DNA from 3 places in the Pseudomonas beijingensis genome. Region 2 is predicted to be linked to each of the others. Evidence: predicted binding sites of a transcription regulator. Region 2 holds the regulator's gene; each other region holds the start of a gene.
The links. The regulator sigma-54, encoded in region 2, starts transcription at its own class of promoters, with help from an activator protein. The targets are predictions, from matches to a motif close to ANTGGCATNNANNTTGCTNT.
Positions count from the first base shown of each region.

Region 1: a site for sigma-54 is predicted at 1,675-1,694, ahead of glnA (type I glutamate--ammonia ligase). Genes of this name have one in related genera too.
Region 3: a site for sigma-54 is predicted at 2,584-2,603, ahead of glnK (P-II family nitrogen regulator). Genes of this name have one in related genera too.

Region 1 is NZ_CP117425.1:1,380,229-1,385,155, reverse strand. It holds gene thiI (tRNA uracil 4-sulfurtransferase ThiI) at 6-1,460, opposite strand; gene glnA (type I glutamate--ammonia ligase) at 1,789-3,195, shown strand; gene PSH84_RS06465 (chorismate mutase) at 3,318-3,881, shown strand; gene PSH84_RS06460 (DUF4124 domain-containing protein) at 4,202-4,720, shown strand; gene PSH84_RS06455 (DUF4124 domain-containing protein) at 4,717-4,927, shown strand, end outside.
Region 2 is NZ_CP117425.1:2,041,239-2,046,165, forward strand. It holds gene rapZ (RNase adapter RapZ) at 1-525, opposite strand, end outside; partial or broken gene ptsN (PTS IIA-like nitrogen regulatory protein PtsN) at 528-992, opposite strand; gene hpf (ribosome hibernation-promoting factor, HPF/YfiA family) at 1,005-1,313, opposite strand; gene PSH84_RS09170 (RNA polymerase factor sigma-54) at 1,390-2,883, opposite strand; gene lptB (LPS export ABC transporter ATP-binding protein) at 3,048-3,773, opposite strand; gene lptA (lipopolysaccharide transport periplasmic protein LptA) at 3,773-4,321, opposite strand; gene lptC (LPS export ABC transporter periplasmic protein LptC) at 4,308-4,877, opposite strand; gene PSH84_RS09190 (KdsC family phosphatase) at 4,885-4,927, opposite strand, start outside.
Region 3 is NZ_CP117425.1:6,206,077-6,211,003, reverse strand. It holds gene PSH84_RS27740 (alpha/beta fold hydrolase) at 1-570, shown strand, start outside; gene PSH84_RS27735 (sensor histidine kinase) at 815-2,092, shown strand; gene PSH84_RS27730 (accessory factor UbiK family protein) at 2,129-2,389, opposite strand; gene glnK (P-II family nitrogen regulator) at 2,805-3,143, shown strand; gene PSH84_RS27720 (ammonium transporter) at 3,177-4,511, shown strand; gene PSH84_RS27715 (secondary thiamine-phosphate synthase enzyme YjbQ) at 4,724-4,927, shown strand, end outside.

The DNA of each region.
Region 1 (4,927 bases), 660 kb from region 2:
GGCACTTAGCTCGGTCGATAAACGCGCACATTGGCATGCCCCTCACTGAGCAAATGGTGGGCATGCAGGCGACTCATCACGCCTTTGTCGCAATACAGCAGGTACTGGCGAGTAGGGTCCAGTTCCTTGAAACGCGCGTTCACTGCATAGAACGGCATCGTTTGTACCTCGATGCCGGCGATACTCAGCGGGTCGTCTTCAGCGTCGTCCGGGTGACGGATGTCGATGATGATCTGACCGGCCAGCGCTTCGCCGACTTCTTCAATTTGTATGTCCTGGCCCAATTCATCGATGACCCGATCGATTGGCACCAGCCTGGCGTTTTCGAGCGCTCGCTCGAGCACCGCCATGTCGAATTCTTTCTCTTCGTGCTCCACCCGCCCGCGCTTGGCCGCCGTCTTCGGATTGACCGAGATGACGCCGCAGTACTCCGGCATGTGCCGGGCAAACTCGGCGGTGCCGATTTCGTTGGCCTGGTCGATGATGTCCTGCTTGTGGCTGGCGATCAGTGGACGCAAGACCAGCTTCTCGGTCACGCAGTCGATCACCGACAGATTCGGCAACGTCTGGCTCGACACCTGGGAGATCGCCTCGCCGGTCACCAGCGCATCGATTTGCAGGCGGTCGGCAATTCGTGAAGCGGCGCGCAACATCATACGCTTCAAAATGACGCCCATATGACTGTTATCGACTTTGCCGAGAATCTCGCCCAGGACTTCCTCGAACGGCACACTCACAAATAACACGCGTTGGGAGCTGCCGTACTTCTTCCAGATGAAGTGCGCCACTTCCATCACGCCCAATTCATGGGCACGTCCGCCGAGGTTGAAGAAGCAGAAATGGCTCATCAACCCGCGACGCATGATCTGGTAGGCGGCCACCGTGGAGTCGAAGCCACCGGACATCAGCACCAGGGTCTGCTCCAGCGAACCCAGCGGATAACCGCCGATGCTGTTGTGCTGGCTGTGGATCACGAACAACCGCTGGTCGCGAATTTCGATGCGCACTTCGATTTCCGGGTCTTTCAACGAAATACCGGCCGCGCCGCATTGCCGACGCAACTGGCTGCCGACGTATTTCTCCACGTCCATCGAGCTGAACGGGTGTTTGCCGGCACGCTTGCAACGCACCGAAAAAATCTTGCCAGCCAGCGCGTCACCATAATGGAGCATGCACTTGGCCAGGATGTCGTCGAAATCCCCCAGCGGGTATTCATCGACTTGCAAAAAATGCGCGATGCCCGGCATGCAGCTCAGGCGCTCGGTCATTTCCTTGAGGAGCTTGGGTTCGCTGACACGGGTTTCCAGTTCGAGGTTGTCCCACACGCCATTCACCACCACGGCCGGGTCCAGGTCTCGGAGCACGGCACGGATGTTCTTGGCCAACTGGCGGATGAAACGCATCCGTACCGGGCGGCTCTTGATGGTGATCTCGGGGAAGACTTTTACGATTAGTTTCATGAAAACAGCGCGCGAACGGCCAGCCGAAAAAGGGGGGCGCGGATTATAGCGGAAATTGCTCAAGGTTTAACCAGTTTATGTGCAGATGGTTTTAGGTGCACCAAAACAGGTCATTATCGATTGGCGGCGCTACATTGCAGTGCGTTATTGTCTGACAATCTTTGATTTACGCCATTAAAAGCGTGGATTTGGTGCAAAAAACCCATGCTGGGGCACTGGCATGCAATTTGCTCCCTTGTGAGGCAGGTTGCCTTGGCAGAGTATTCGCGCCGGCATCACCCATATCTAAGGGCACTCCACTACCCGCCCGAAGCCACCCGGAGGACATATGTCGAAGTCGGTTCAACTCATCAAAGATCATGACGTCAAGTGGATTGATCTGCGCTTCACTGACACCAAAGGTACTCAACATCACGTGACCATGCCGGCCCGTGATGCGCTGGACGACGAATTCTTTGAAATCGGGAAAATGTTCGACGGCTCCTCCATCTCCGGCTGGAAAGGCATCGAAGCCTCCGACATGATCCTGATGCCGGACGACGAAACCGCCGTCCTGGACCCGTTCACCGAAGAGCCGACCCTGATCCTGGTCTGCGACATCATCGAACCTTCGACCATGCAAGGCTATGACCGCGACCCACGCGCCATCGCCCACCGCGCCGAGGAATACCTGAAGTCCACCGGCATCGGCGACACCGCTTTCTTCGGTCCTGAGCCTGAGTTCTTCATCTTCGACTCGGTCAAATTCAAGTCCGACATCTCCGGCTCCATGTTCAAGATCTTCTCCGAACAAGGTTCTTGGATGTCCGACCAGGACGTGGAAGGCGGCAACAAAGGCCACCGTCCAGGCATCAAAGGCGGTTACTTCCCGGTCCCACCGTTCGACTTCGACCACGAAATCCGTACCTCCATGTGCAACGCACTGGAAGAAATGGGCCAGACCGTCGAAGTTCACCACCACGAAGTGGCGACTGCCGGCCAGAACGAAATCGGCGTGAAATTCAACACGCTGGTCAAGAAGGCTGACGAAGTACAGACCCTCAAGTACTGCGTACACAACGTTGCCGACGCCTACGGCCGCACCGCGACCTTCATGCCGAAGCCTCTGTACGGCGACAACGGTTCGGGCATGCACGTTCACATGTCGATCTCCAAGGACGGCAAGAACACCTTCGCAGGCGAAGGCTATGCCGGTCTGTCGGACACCGCCCTGTACTTCATCGGCGGTATCATCAAGCACGGTAAGGCCCTGAACGGCTTCACCAACCCGTCGACCAACTCCTACAAGCGTCTGGTTCCAGGCTTCGAAGCTCCGGTCATGCTGGCCTACTCGGCTCGCAACCGTTCCGCCTCGATCCGTATTCCTTACGTGAACAGCCCTAAGGCTCGCCGTATCGAAGCACGCTTCCCGGATCCGGCTGCCAACCCGTACCTGGCCTTCGCTGCACTGATGATGGCCGGTCTGGACGGTATCCAGAACAAGATCCACCCTGGCGATGCCGCTGACAAAAACCTGTATGACCTGCCGCCTGAAGAGGCCAAGGAAATCCCACAGGTGTGTGGCAGCCTGAAAGAAGCCCTGGAAGAGCTGGACAAGGGCCGTGCGTTCCTGACCAAGGGCGGCGTATTCAGCGATGACTTCATCGACGCTTACATCGCACTGAAAAGCGAAGAAGAAATCAAGGTTCGCACCTTCGTACACCCACTGGAATACGAGCTGTACTACAGCTGCTAATCCAGTAAGCGCCGCCACGCACGGCGTGAAATAAAGAAAGGCCTCCTTCGGGAGGCCTTTTTCATGGGCGCCGGTTACGTGCATGATGCCCCGTCGCTCCCCCATAGAAGACGAGACTGCCCATGACTTTGCGCTTCAAGCTCTGCCTTGCCCTGTCTGCCGCACTGCTGGCTACCACCGCCGAAGCTGCCTCGACTCACGCTCCTGAGGCCCTGACCCCGCTGCTTAACGCCATTGGCGAACGCCTGGCCATCGCCGATCAAGTAGCGCTGAGCAAATGGGACAGTGGCAAACCCGTAGAGGACCGTCAGCGCGAGCGTGAAGTCATTGCCGCCGCCGTCGCCCAGGCACCGGTCTACAAGCTGAGTAGCGAAACCGTGGAAGCGTTTTTCGCCGCCCAGATAGAAGCCAACAAAATGGTGCAATACATCAACTTGTCCGACTGGGCCCTGGACGGCAAGGCCCCGGACCTTCCGCGCCCGGACCTGGTGGGGCAGATCCGCCCGCAGCTCGACCGCCTGCAAAAACGCCTGCTGCAACAACTGGCCGACTTCGCCCCCTACCGCACCGACCCGCAGTGCCCGCAATGGCTGGCCCGAGCCACCCACCACAACAAACAGCACCCGGTGCACCGGCTTGCCCTGATCCGGGCAACCGGAGAGCTGTGCATTTCAAAAAAAGCTTAAGACAGCCCCTTCCCCTGTGGGAGCGAGCTTGCTCGCGATGAGGCCAGCACATTCAGCACCTCAGTGACTGACACACTGCCATCGCGAGCAAGCTCGCTCCCACAGGGATCCAGCGTCGGCCATAAAGGCTATGAACACCACAGATCCAATGTGGGAGCGAGCTTGCTCGCGATGGGGCTAGCACATTCAGCACCTCAGTGACTGACACACCGCCATCGCGAGCAAGCTCGCTCCCACAGGGGATTGGGGGCGACAACTTGGGCCATCCGCGCCGCCTAGCCTATGCTGCACCCATCACTTTTCGCTTTCGGTCGATTTTCATGGATCGTGGTTTTTCAATCATCCTGTTGTTGCTACTGGCTCTGCCCGCCGCCGCGCAGATCTACAAGTACACCGACGCCGAGGGCAACACCGCCTACAGCAACCAACCGCCCCAAGGCGTCCCGGCCCAGACGGTAGAGTTGCCGCCGCTCAACAGCATCGAGCGCCAATCCCCGGCCAGCCCGAGCACACCTACGCCCTCCGCCAACAGCGAAGAACCGCGCGATGCCTACGAAATCCTGGAACTGACCGACATCCCCACCGACGAGGCCCTGCGCGCCAACAACGGCACCTTCACCGTTAGCGTGCACGCTCAACCGCGCCTGCGCAGTCCGCACCTGTTCCGGTTGCTGCTGGACGGGCAGCCCTACGGCCAGCCGAGCAACGTACCGCGCCTGCAATTGGTGAATATCGATCGGGGCGAGCACAGCCTGGCGGTTCAAGTTGTCGACGGCGACAAACTCGTGCAGCAAAGCGAAACCGTCACCTTCACCGTACAACGGGTGCACCAGCCATGATCCGTGGGTGGCTTGCGCTGGGCCTGGCGCTGACGGCGCTGCCTGGGGTGGCGCAGGTCTATACCTACATCGATGCCCAGGGCAATCGCGTGTTCACCGATCAGCCGCGCCCCGGCAACGCAAAGAAAGTCCAACTGCCACCCGGCAACCGGATGCCGGCGCCCACGGGTACAACCTCGGCACCCGCGGCCCAAGCCCAGCCCGAGC
Region 2 (4,927 bases):
CTTGAAGCCGAACGATTCCACCAGGAACGCCGTGCCCGGCTCCGGTTGGTTCAGCAGGCGCAGCTTGATCGTGTCACGCAACTGGTACAGGTTCAGGTGCGTGGTGTTGACCTTCAGGTCCGCCAGGTCGGCGATCGGCCCCAACAGCTGGCTTTCATCCTCGATGGCTTCGGCCAGGGAGCGGTTGGCGTTGCTCAGGGGGTGACGCCGACGGGTTTCGGAAAAACGCTTGAGCAGCGTCTCCTCATCGGCATCCAGGTACAGCACGTCGCACTGGATATGCCGGCTGCGCACTTCTTCGAGCAGTTCAGGAAAACGCGACAGGTGGCTCGGCAGGTTGCGCGCATCGATGGACACCGCCACCAGCGGCTGCGCCAGCTCGGTGTGGATCAGGGCGCGTTCGGCCAGTTCCGGCAGCAGGCCGGCGGGCAGGTTGTCGATGCAATAGTAGCCGCTGTCCTCAAGCACGTTGAGGGCCGTGCTTTTACCGGAGCCGGAGCGGCCACTGACGATGATCATGCGCATGTTTAATGACCGTTCTGCTCGTCCAGGACCACCTGGTACAAAGCTTCGTTACTCGGCGCGCTGCGCAGTTTTTCGCGCACTTCCTTGCGGTCCAGCATGCTGGCTATCTGGCGCAGCAGCTCAAGATGCGCATCGGTCGCCGCTTCCGGAACCAGCAATACAAACAGCAGGTCGACCGGAGCGCCGTCGATGGCGTCGAAATCTATGGGGGTATCAAGGTGCAACACGCGCTGATCGGCGCGGCACAACCCTTGAGACGGCAGTGAGGAATGGCGATGCCGTTGCCAAAACCGGTGGAACCGAGTTTTTCACGGGCAACCAGGGCCTCGAAGACGTCTTGCATTCCCAGATCCGGCACCTCGCGGTGGATCAGGTTGGCAATTTGTTCGAGGGCTTTCTTTTTTACTGCCGCCCGGCGCGTTCACTTGGGAACGGCCGGGGGTCAGGATGGTTTCTAGTCGGATCATGGATTGGGGGGGTTAACGACCGGTCGCGCCCTGGAGGAGGCTCTGGGTCTTTTCCTTATGCTTTTTGAGTTGGCGATCCAGCTTGTCGGTCAGCAGGTCAATCGCGGCATACATGTCTGTGTGCTCTGCGTTGGCAACCACTTCTCCGCCGGGGATATGCAGCGTGGCTTCGATTTTCTGCAGCAGCTTCTCGACGTTCATCGTGACTTGCACGTTGGTGATCTTGTCGAAATGCCTCTCCAATCGGTCGAGTTTTTCGCCGATGTAGGTGCGCAGGGGTTCGGTCACTTCCAGTTGGTGTCCACTGATGTTGACTTGCATACAGCTTCTCCTTCGTTGCCAGTGCATAAAGCGGCAGGCAGAAATGCCTGCCACTGGAACGCTGTGGCGTGGCCTGTTACATCAGCCGCTTGCGTTCGCTCGAAGGCGCGATCCCGAGGGATTCGCGGTACTTGGCGACGGTACGGCGGGCCACCTGAATGCCTTGTGCCTCCAGTAAACCAGCGATCTTGCTGTCACTCAACGGCTTTTTCTGATTTTCCGCGGCCACCAGTTTTTTGATGATCGCGCGGATGGCCGTGGACGAGCATTCGCCGCCTTCGGAGGTGCTGACATGGCTGGAGAAAAAGTATTTCAATTCATAGATGCCCCGGGGGGTATGCATGAATTTTTGGGTGGTCACCCGGGAAATCGTCGATTCGTGCATGCCCACCGCTTCGGCAATGTCATGCAGGACCAATGGTTTCATCGCTTCATCGCCGTACTCCAGGAAGCCGCGCTGGTGCTCGACGATCTGGGTGGCTACTTTCATCAGGGTTTCGTTGCGGCTTTGCAGGCTCTTGATGAACCAGCGGGCTTCCTGCAACTGGTTGCGCATGAAGGTGTTATCGGCGCTGGTGTCGGCGCGCTTGACGAAACCGGCGTACTGGGCATTGACCCGCAGCTTGGGCACCGACTCCTGGTTGAGCTCCACCAGCCAGCGATCGTTGTGCTTGCGCACGATCACGTCGGGGACCACGTACTCAGGCTCGGTGGATTCGATCTGCGAGCCGGGGCGCGGGTTGAGGCTCTGCACCAGCTCGATGACCTGGCGCAGTTCATCTTCCTTGAGCTTCATGCGACGCATCAATTGGCTGTAGTCGCGACCGCCCAGCAGGTCGATGTAATCGGTGACCAGTCGCTTGGCTTCGGCCAGCCATGGCGTCTTGGCGGATAACTGGCGCAATTGCAGCAACAGGCACTCGCCCAGGTTGCGGGCGCCGATGCCGGCCGGTTCGAATTGCTGGATGCGATGGAGAACGGCTTCGATCTCGTCCAGCTCGATGTCGAGCTCGGGGTCGAAGGCTTCGAGGATTTCTTCGAGGGTCTCGTCCAGGTAGCCCTGGTTGTTGATGCAATCGATCAGCGTCACGGCGATCAGGCGATCGGTGTCGGACATCGGCGCCAGGTTCAGTTGCCACAACAGGTGGCTTTGCAGGCTCTCACCGGCAGAGGTGCGGGTGGTGAAGTCCCACTCGTCGTCATCGCTGCTGGGCAGGTTGCTGGCGCTGGTCTGGTAGACATCTTCCCAGGCCGTGTCCACGGGCAGCTCGTTGGGAATGCGTTCGTTCCATTCGCCATCCTCGAGGTTGTCCACCGTCGGGGCGGCTTCCTGGTAGGACGGTTCCGGGATCTCGGTGTTGGGCTTCTGCTCGACGTTGTCGGCCAGCGGGTCTGTGTTATCGAAGTCGTCGCCTTCTTCCTGGCGTTCGAGCATCGGATTGGACTCCAGGGCCTCCTGGATTTCCTGTTGCAGGTCCAGGGTCGACAATTGGAGCAGGCGGATGGCCTGTTGCAGCTGCGGTGTCATCGTCAGCTGCTGGCCCATTCTCAAGACTAGCGATGGTTTCATGGCAGGGGCTTAACACCTTATTCGCCGGCGCACATGCGCCATCCACTACAGGGCGCCGGAGCGCCAAACTTAAGCAAATTATATGCCTGAAACTGAAGTGTTTGCCTAGAGCGTCGCCATAATAAAATTAAACGACGCCCGGGCAATTCGCCAGACACGTGTGCTTACAGGCGGAACTCATGGCCCAGGTACACTTCCTTGACCAGGTCATTGGCCAGGATCGCGGCGGAGTCACCTTCGGCGATCAATTGGCCGTCATTGACAATGTAGGCGGTTTCGCAGATGTCCAGGGTCTCGCGCACGTTGTGGTCGGTGATCAGCACACCGATACCCTTGGCCTTGAGGTGATGGATGATCTGCTTGATGTCGCCCACCGAAATCGGGTCCACGCCGGCGAACGGTTCGTCGAGCAGGATGAACTTCGGTGCGGTGGCCAGGGCGCGGGCGATTTCCACACGACGCCGTTCACCACCCGACAGGCTCATGCCCAGGTTGTCGCGAATGTGGCTGATGTGGAATTCCTGTAGCAGGCTTTCCAGTTCCTGGCGACGGCCGGCCTTGTCGAGTTCCTTGCGGGTCTCGAGGATCGCCATGATGTTGTCGGCTACCGACAGTTTGCGGAAGATCGACGCTTCTTGCGGCAAATAGCCGATACCTGCCTTCGCCCGGCCGTGCATCGGCTGGTGGCTGACATCCAGGTCGTCGATCAACACGCGCCCCTGATCGGCCTGGACCAGGCCGACGATCATGTAGAAGCAAGTGGTCTTGCCCGCGCCGTTAGGACCGAGCAGGCCAACGATCTGGCCGCTGTCGATGGACAGGCTGACATCACGCACTACTTGACGGCTCTTGTAGCTCTTGGCCAAGTGCTGAGCTTTCAGAGTTGCCATTACTGGGCCTTCTGCTCGTCGGTTTTCTTTTTCGGCTGGATCACCATGTCGATGCGCGGACGCGACTCGGTCACCTTGCTACCGGTGGCGCGACCGGCACTGGCCAGCTTCTTGACCGTGTCGTAGACGATTTTCTCGCCCTGGGTAACGTTGTTGTCCTTGTCGACGACCTTGGCGCGGTCGATCAGGACCACGCGATCCTGGGAGGCGTGGTACTGGATGGTCACCCCGTAGCCCTGGACGGGCTTAGTGTCGCCCACGGTTTGCATCTGCTCGAAATAGGCCAGGTTGCCCACCGAAGTCACCACATCGATATCGCCAGCTGGGGTGCGGGTGATGGTCACGGTGTTGCCGGTGACCTTCATCGAGCCCTGGGTGATGATCACGTCGCCTTTATAGGTGGCGACGCCATTCTTGTCGTCGAGTTGGGCGTCGTCGGCCTGGATGCGGATAGGCTGGTCGCGGTCGTTGGGAAGAGCCCAGGCGCTCGCGCTTCCCAGTGCTGCGCCCAGACTGAGCAAAATAGGGAGGGTTTTAGCGAGCTTCATACTGTCCTCTTACGTTCGATAGCAGGTGTATCCTGCTTTCCTTCAAATACGCTTTCATTCCCGTGCCGGTCGATACACCCCCGGCGCCGTCGATTCTAACGGGTTGCTCGGTCTGCGCATATTCTTGCTGTGGGAATACGGTCATGCGTGTGCTGGTGATGATGGTCGTGCGGTTTTTCTCGTCGGTTCGGGCAACGCGTACCGAGTCGATCAGTTCCACTTCGGTGCCGCCGGAATTGACTTCGGCGTGCTCGCTCTGCACATGCCACGGGAATTCGGTGCCGCGGAACATGTTCAGGTCCGGTTTGGTGACCAGCGTAATGTCAGTGGCCTTTACGTGGTCGACCTTGTCGGACGTCATCTCATATTGCACTTTGCCGTCGGGCAGGTACTGCAGGGTATGGGTGTTGGTCGCATACCAGTCGATCCGCTCCTCGACCTGGGGTGTAGTTTGGTCGAGAAACCGTTCGGGGCTGATGTTCCAATAGCCCACCGCGGCGAAAATCGCCGCGATACAGGCAAACACCACAATGGTGCGAATCTTTTTGCTCAGCATAAATGGCTCACAGGTACGTGGCGTTGGCCGCTTCGAGGCGGCCCTGGGCG
Region 3 (4,927 bases), 2.3 Mb from region 2:
GGCGATCAACAGGGTTCCCTATATCCCGTTGATGGGAGTGAGATAAATATTGTTGGGCATAGTATGGGGGCGATCGTCGCGGTTAATATCCTTGCCAGGCATCCGGATATTAACGTGAATAACCTGGTGTTTATGGGCGCTGCAGCGCGGGTAAAAGAAGTCGAGAACGTTGTTGTGCCTTGGTTGGTAACAAGACCTGAAGTGGACTTCTGGAATTTGAGCTTGGACCCATACAGAGAAATTGGTGAAAATTTCTTTCATGACTTCATGCCGCGCGGGAGTCTCTTGAACTGGATTGACTATACGTTTGGCGAAGTCAATTCATTCAAGGATCGAACGGCTGGGTCTTGGTGGAATATGACGCGGTTGGCTGAAGATGTTTTCCCGAATGCCCAGGTTGTTGATGACGTGGCATGTTACAGACCGCTGCGCAATAGGGTGCACTTAACTCGCTTCCCCATCGATAATCACGGTAAGTGGCCACAAAAACATGGAGAGTTTGCAGACTACAAGTTCTGGCGGGAGAGCTACTGGATGGCTGAGTCTGCGGTGAAACTGGACAGGCCATAAAGGTTCACGGTAGCCAATGTGAAGAGCGCGGAGCGTTAAGGCGTTCCGCGCTTATCCTGTGCAACTCCCTTGGCATTCTGCTGACAGTGTCTTCAGGTTGTGGACCTTTCCGCTTTCTTCACTATCACGGGGGCTCTACAAAAAGCTCCGTCGGCGGGCAAATTGTCCGGGACCGGCCCTCTGCTAGACTCGATTTTGCCCAGTCGGCACTTGGCGGTATCAACGGCACAGGGAGGAAGTGGCCATGAACGATCTGCTGGCTTTGTTAACCGACAAGCGCTTCATGCCCCACGGACATTGCTATATGTGGCGTCCGGATCTGCTGTGGACCAATGTGATCGCCGATGGCTTGATCACCCTGTCCTACGTCACCATCCCCTTCACCCTTCTGTACTTTATCCACAAGCGCAAGGATGTGCCGTTCGATTGGATGCTGGCGGCCTTCGGCGTGTTTATCCTGGCCTGCGGGACCAGCCACGTGATGGAAATCCTGACCATTTGGCAGCCTTATTACTGGTTGTCGGCACTGGTCAAGGTGATCACCGCGATTGCCTCGGTGATTACCGCCATCCTGCTGGTCCGGCTGGTGCCGGCGGCCCTGAAGATTCCCAGCCCGCGGCAATTGGCCAAGGTCAACGACGAGTTGCGCGAGGCGCAGGCCGAGCTGGTGACTACTGCGCGCCGGGCCGGCATGGCGGAGATCGCCACCAATGTATTGCACAACGTGGGCAATGTGCTCAATAGCGTCAACGTGTCAGCCCAAGTCCTCTACGAGAAGGTGCACACCTCCAAGGGACCGGGGGTGGCGAAGGTCGTCCAGTTGATGAAGGAACATCCCGATGACCTCGGCGACTTCATCAGCAGCGACCCGAAAGGGCGCGCGCTACCGGACTATCTCGACAAGCTGGCCGACGCGCTGGCAATCGAGCAGCAGGTCATGATCGCCGAATTGGCGCAGTTGACCCGCCGGATCGACCACATCAAGGAAATCGTCGCCACCCAGCAATCCTATGCCGGCAATGCCAGCGTCCTGGAGCCGGGCTCGTTGCGAGAGCTGCTTGAGGATGTCGTGCGCATTTGCGATGTGTCCCTGGCCCGCCACCACATCACCCTGATCAAGGAATTCAGCGATATCCCGCAAATGCCATTGGATAAGCACCGAGTGCTGCAGATCCTGGTCAATCTGATCAACAACGCCAAGCAGGCGCTGGACGCAGGCGTGAACCGTCCGCCACAGATCATCCTGCGCCTGGAGCTCGTTGACGATGAGCGTGTGCGGGTCGAGGTCGAGGACAATGGCGAGGGGATTTCCCAGGACAATCTTGCGCGGGTGTTCGAGCACGGCTTCACCACGCGTGTCGGCGGCCACGGCTTTGGTTTGCATAGCTGCATTCTGGCGGCGCACGAGATGGGCGGCGACCTGACCGTGCAGAGCGCCGGGCCGGGCCGCGGCGCGCTGTTTAGCCTGGAGCTGCCGCTGGCGCTCACACCGGACCAGGCTCAGCGGGCGGCGAATGCTTGAGTGACCTGTCAGAGCCTGTAACGTGAGCCGGGGGGGTTAATCCTGTACCGGAGCCAATCGTGCTTCCAGCTCGGCGACCTTGGCCTCCAGGCTTTCGAGCCGTGCCCGGGTCCGGGCCAGCACGACCATCTGGCTGTCGAATTCCTCCCGGCTGACCAAGTCCAGCTTGCTGAAGCCGCTTTGCAGCAAGGCCTTGAACTGGCTTTCGATTTCGCTTTTGGGCAGCGACGTGTCGCCACTCAAAATACGGGAGGCGTGGCCGCTCAGGGCGTCGAGAAGGTCTTTGGGCGCAAGCATGTGCAGGTGTCCTGGAAACGATGGCGGGCAGTGTACCACGCAGTGTCTATAGTCAATTGGCGAGCCAGGGATGCACGCTTTTCGCGCATGGGGTCGGGCGGCGCTGCACTGTTGTTGTGCGTATCGCTGCGGTTCGTGGTGCGGTACACGTCGAACAGGTGCCCAAGGGGCTGAAATCAGAGGGTTTGGGTGCAGATGGCAAGGTTTCTGCTTAGAGGCTGATGACCCATGCACTGATGCAGTCGCTGTGACGAATGCAGTGCAGCAGGCGGAACGGGGAGTTTCGTCAGGATCGGTTAACTGGCACCTGTCGGGCAACTTGGGCCGACGACGCGTTACAAAGCCAGGCACTGCGCTTAGACTTGAGTCGGGTTTGTTTTCCTGGGGCAAGTCCACCAATTCGGGAGAAAGTTTCATGAAGCTAGTCACTGCCATCATCAAGCCGTTCAAGTTGGACGACGTGCGCGAGTCGTTGTCCGAGATCGGCGTGCAGGGCATTACCGTTACTGAGGTCAAAGGCTTCGGTCGGCAGAAGGGTCACACCGAGCTGTATCGCGGCGCGGAATACGTGGTCGATTTCCTGCCCAAGGTGAAGATCGATGTCGCTATTGACGACAAGGACCTTGACCGGGTGATCGAGGCAATCACCAAGGCCGCCAACACCGGCAAGATCGGTGACGGGAAGATCTTTGTGGTCAATCTGGAACAGGCTATCCGCATCCGTACCGGCGAAACCGATACCGACGCTATCTAAGCCGCCAAACCCAACGCCCCAGGAGAAAACAATATGACTCTGCGTAAATTCGCAGGGCTAGGAGCCCTGTTGTCCTTCGCAATGCCTGGCCTGGCCATGGCAGAAGAAGCGGCAGCCCCTGTCCTGAACTCCGGCGACACCGCCTGGATGCTCACGGCCACGATTCTTGTACTGTTCATGACCATTCCCGGCCTGGCACTGTTCTACGGTGGCATGGTCCGCTCGAAAAACCTTCTTTCCGTGATGATGCAGTGCTTTGCCATTACCGGTCTGATCAGCGTTCTGTGGGTCATCTATGGCTACAGCATCGCGTTCGACACCACCGGCATGGAGCAGGGTGTCGTCAACTTCAATTCCTTCGTTGGCGGTTTCGGCAAAGCGTTCCTGGCGGGTGTGACGCCAGCCAGCCTGACCGGCCCGGCGGCGCTGTTCCCTGAAGCGGTGTTCATCACCTTCCAGATGACGTTCGCCATCATCACCCCGGCCCTGATCGTCGGTGCATTTGCCGAGCGGATGAAGTTCTCCGCCATGCTGATCTTCATGGGCGTGTGGTTCACCCTGGTGTATGCACCGATTGCGCACATGGTCTGGTCCGGCAACGGCGGCCTGATGTGGGACTGGGGCGTGCTGGACTTCGCCGGCGGCACCGTGGTGCACATCAACGCCGGTATCGCCGGCCTGGTGGCGTGCCTGGTACTGGGCAAGCGCAAAGGCTTCCCGACCACGCCAATGGCGCCGCATAACCTGGGTTACACCCTGATGGGTGCGGCCATGCTGTGGGTCGGCTGGTTCGGTTTCAACGCCGGTTCCGCTGTCGCTGCCAATGGCACTGCCGGCATGGCGATGCTGGTGACCCAGATCGCGACCGCTGCGGCGGCGCTGGGCTGGATGTTTGCCGAGTGGATCACCCACGGCAAGCCAAGCGCGCTGGGCATTGCTTCGGGCGTGGTGGCCGGCCTGGTTGCAATCACCCCGGCTGCCGGCACCGTGGGCCCGATGGGCGCCCTGGTCATCGGCCTGGCGGCGGGCGTGGTGTGCTTCTTCTGCGCCACCAGCCTCAAGCGCAAGCTCGGTTATGACGATTCCCTGGACGCCTTCGGCGTGCACGGCATCGGCGGTATCCTCGGCGCGATCCTGACCGGTGTGTTCGCAGCGCCCGCCCTGGGTGGCTTCGGCACCGTGACCGATATCGGCGCGCAAGTGTGGATTCAATTCAAAGGCGTGGGTTTCACGGTGGTCTACACCGGGATCGTCACCTTCATCATCCTCAAGGTCCTGGACGCCGTCATGGGTCTGCGTGTCACTGAGGAAGAAGAGGCTGTGGGCCTGGACCTGGCCCAGCACAACGAGCGTGGCTACAACCTGTAAGTACGCGCCATAAAAAATGCCCGGTTCGCCGGGCATTTTTTTGTCTGGAATTTGTCATTGCTCACAAGGTACCGCGGTTTTTCCGACGCCTTTTGTTGTGGATGCGACATAGGTTTTTATACCGCCAAAGGCTTACACCGAAGCAAGAATATTAGGGCCTTTGTTTTTTCCCAGAGCGCGCTAGAATGCGCGCCGAACGTGCGGAGATCTGTATGTGGCAACAGACGCTGATAACCCTGCGGGCAAAGCCCCGGGGCTTTCATCTGGTGACGGACGAGTTGCTGGCCGGCCTGCCTGAACTCCAGGCCTGTCGTGTCGGTCTGTTGCATCTGTGGCTGCAGCATACCTCGGCCTCGTTGACCATCAACGAGAACGCCGATCCGGCGGTGCGTCGAGACTTCGAACGATTTTTCAAT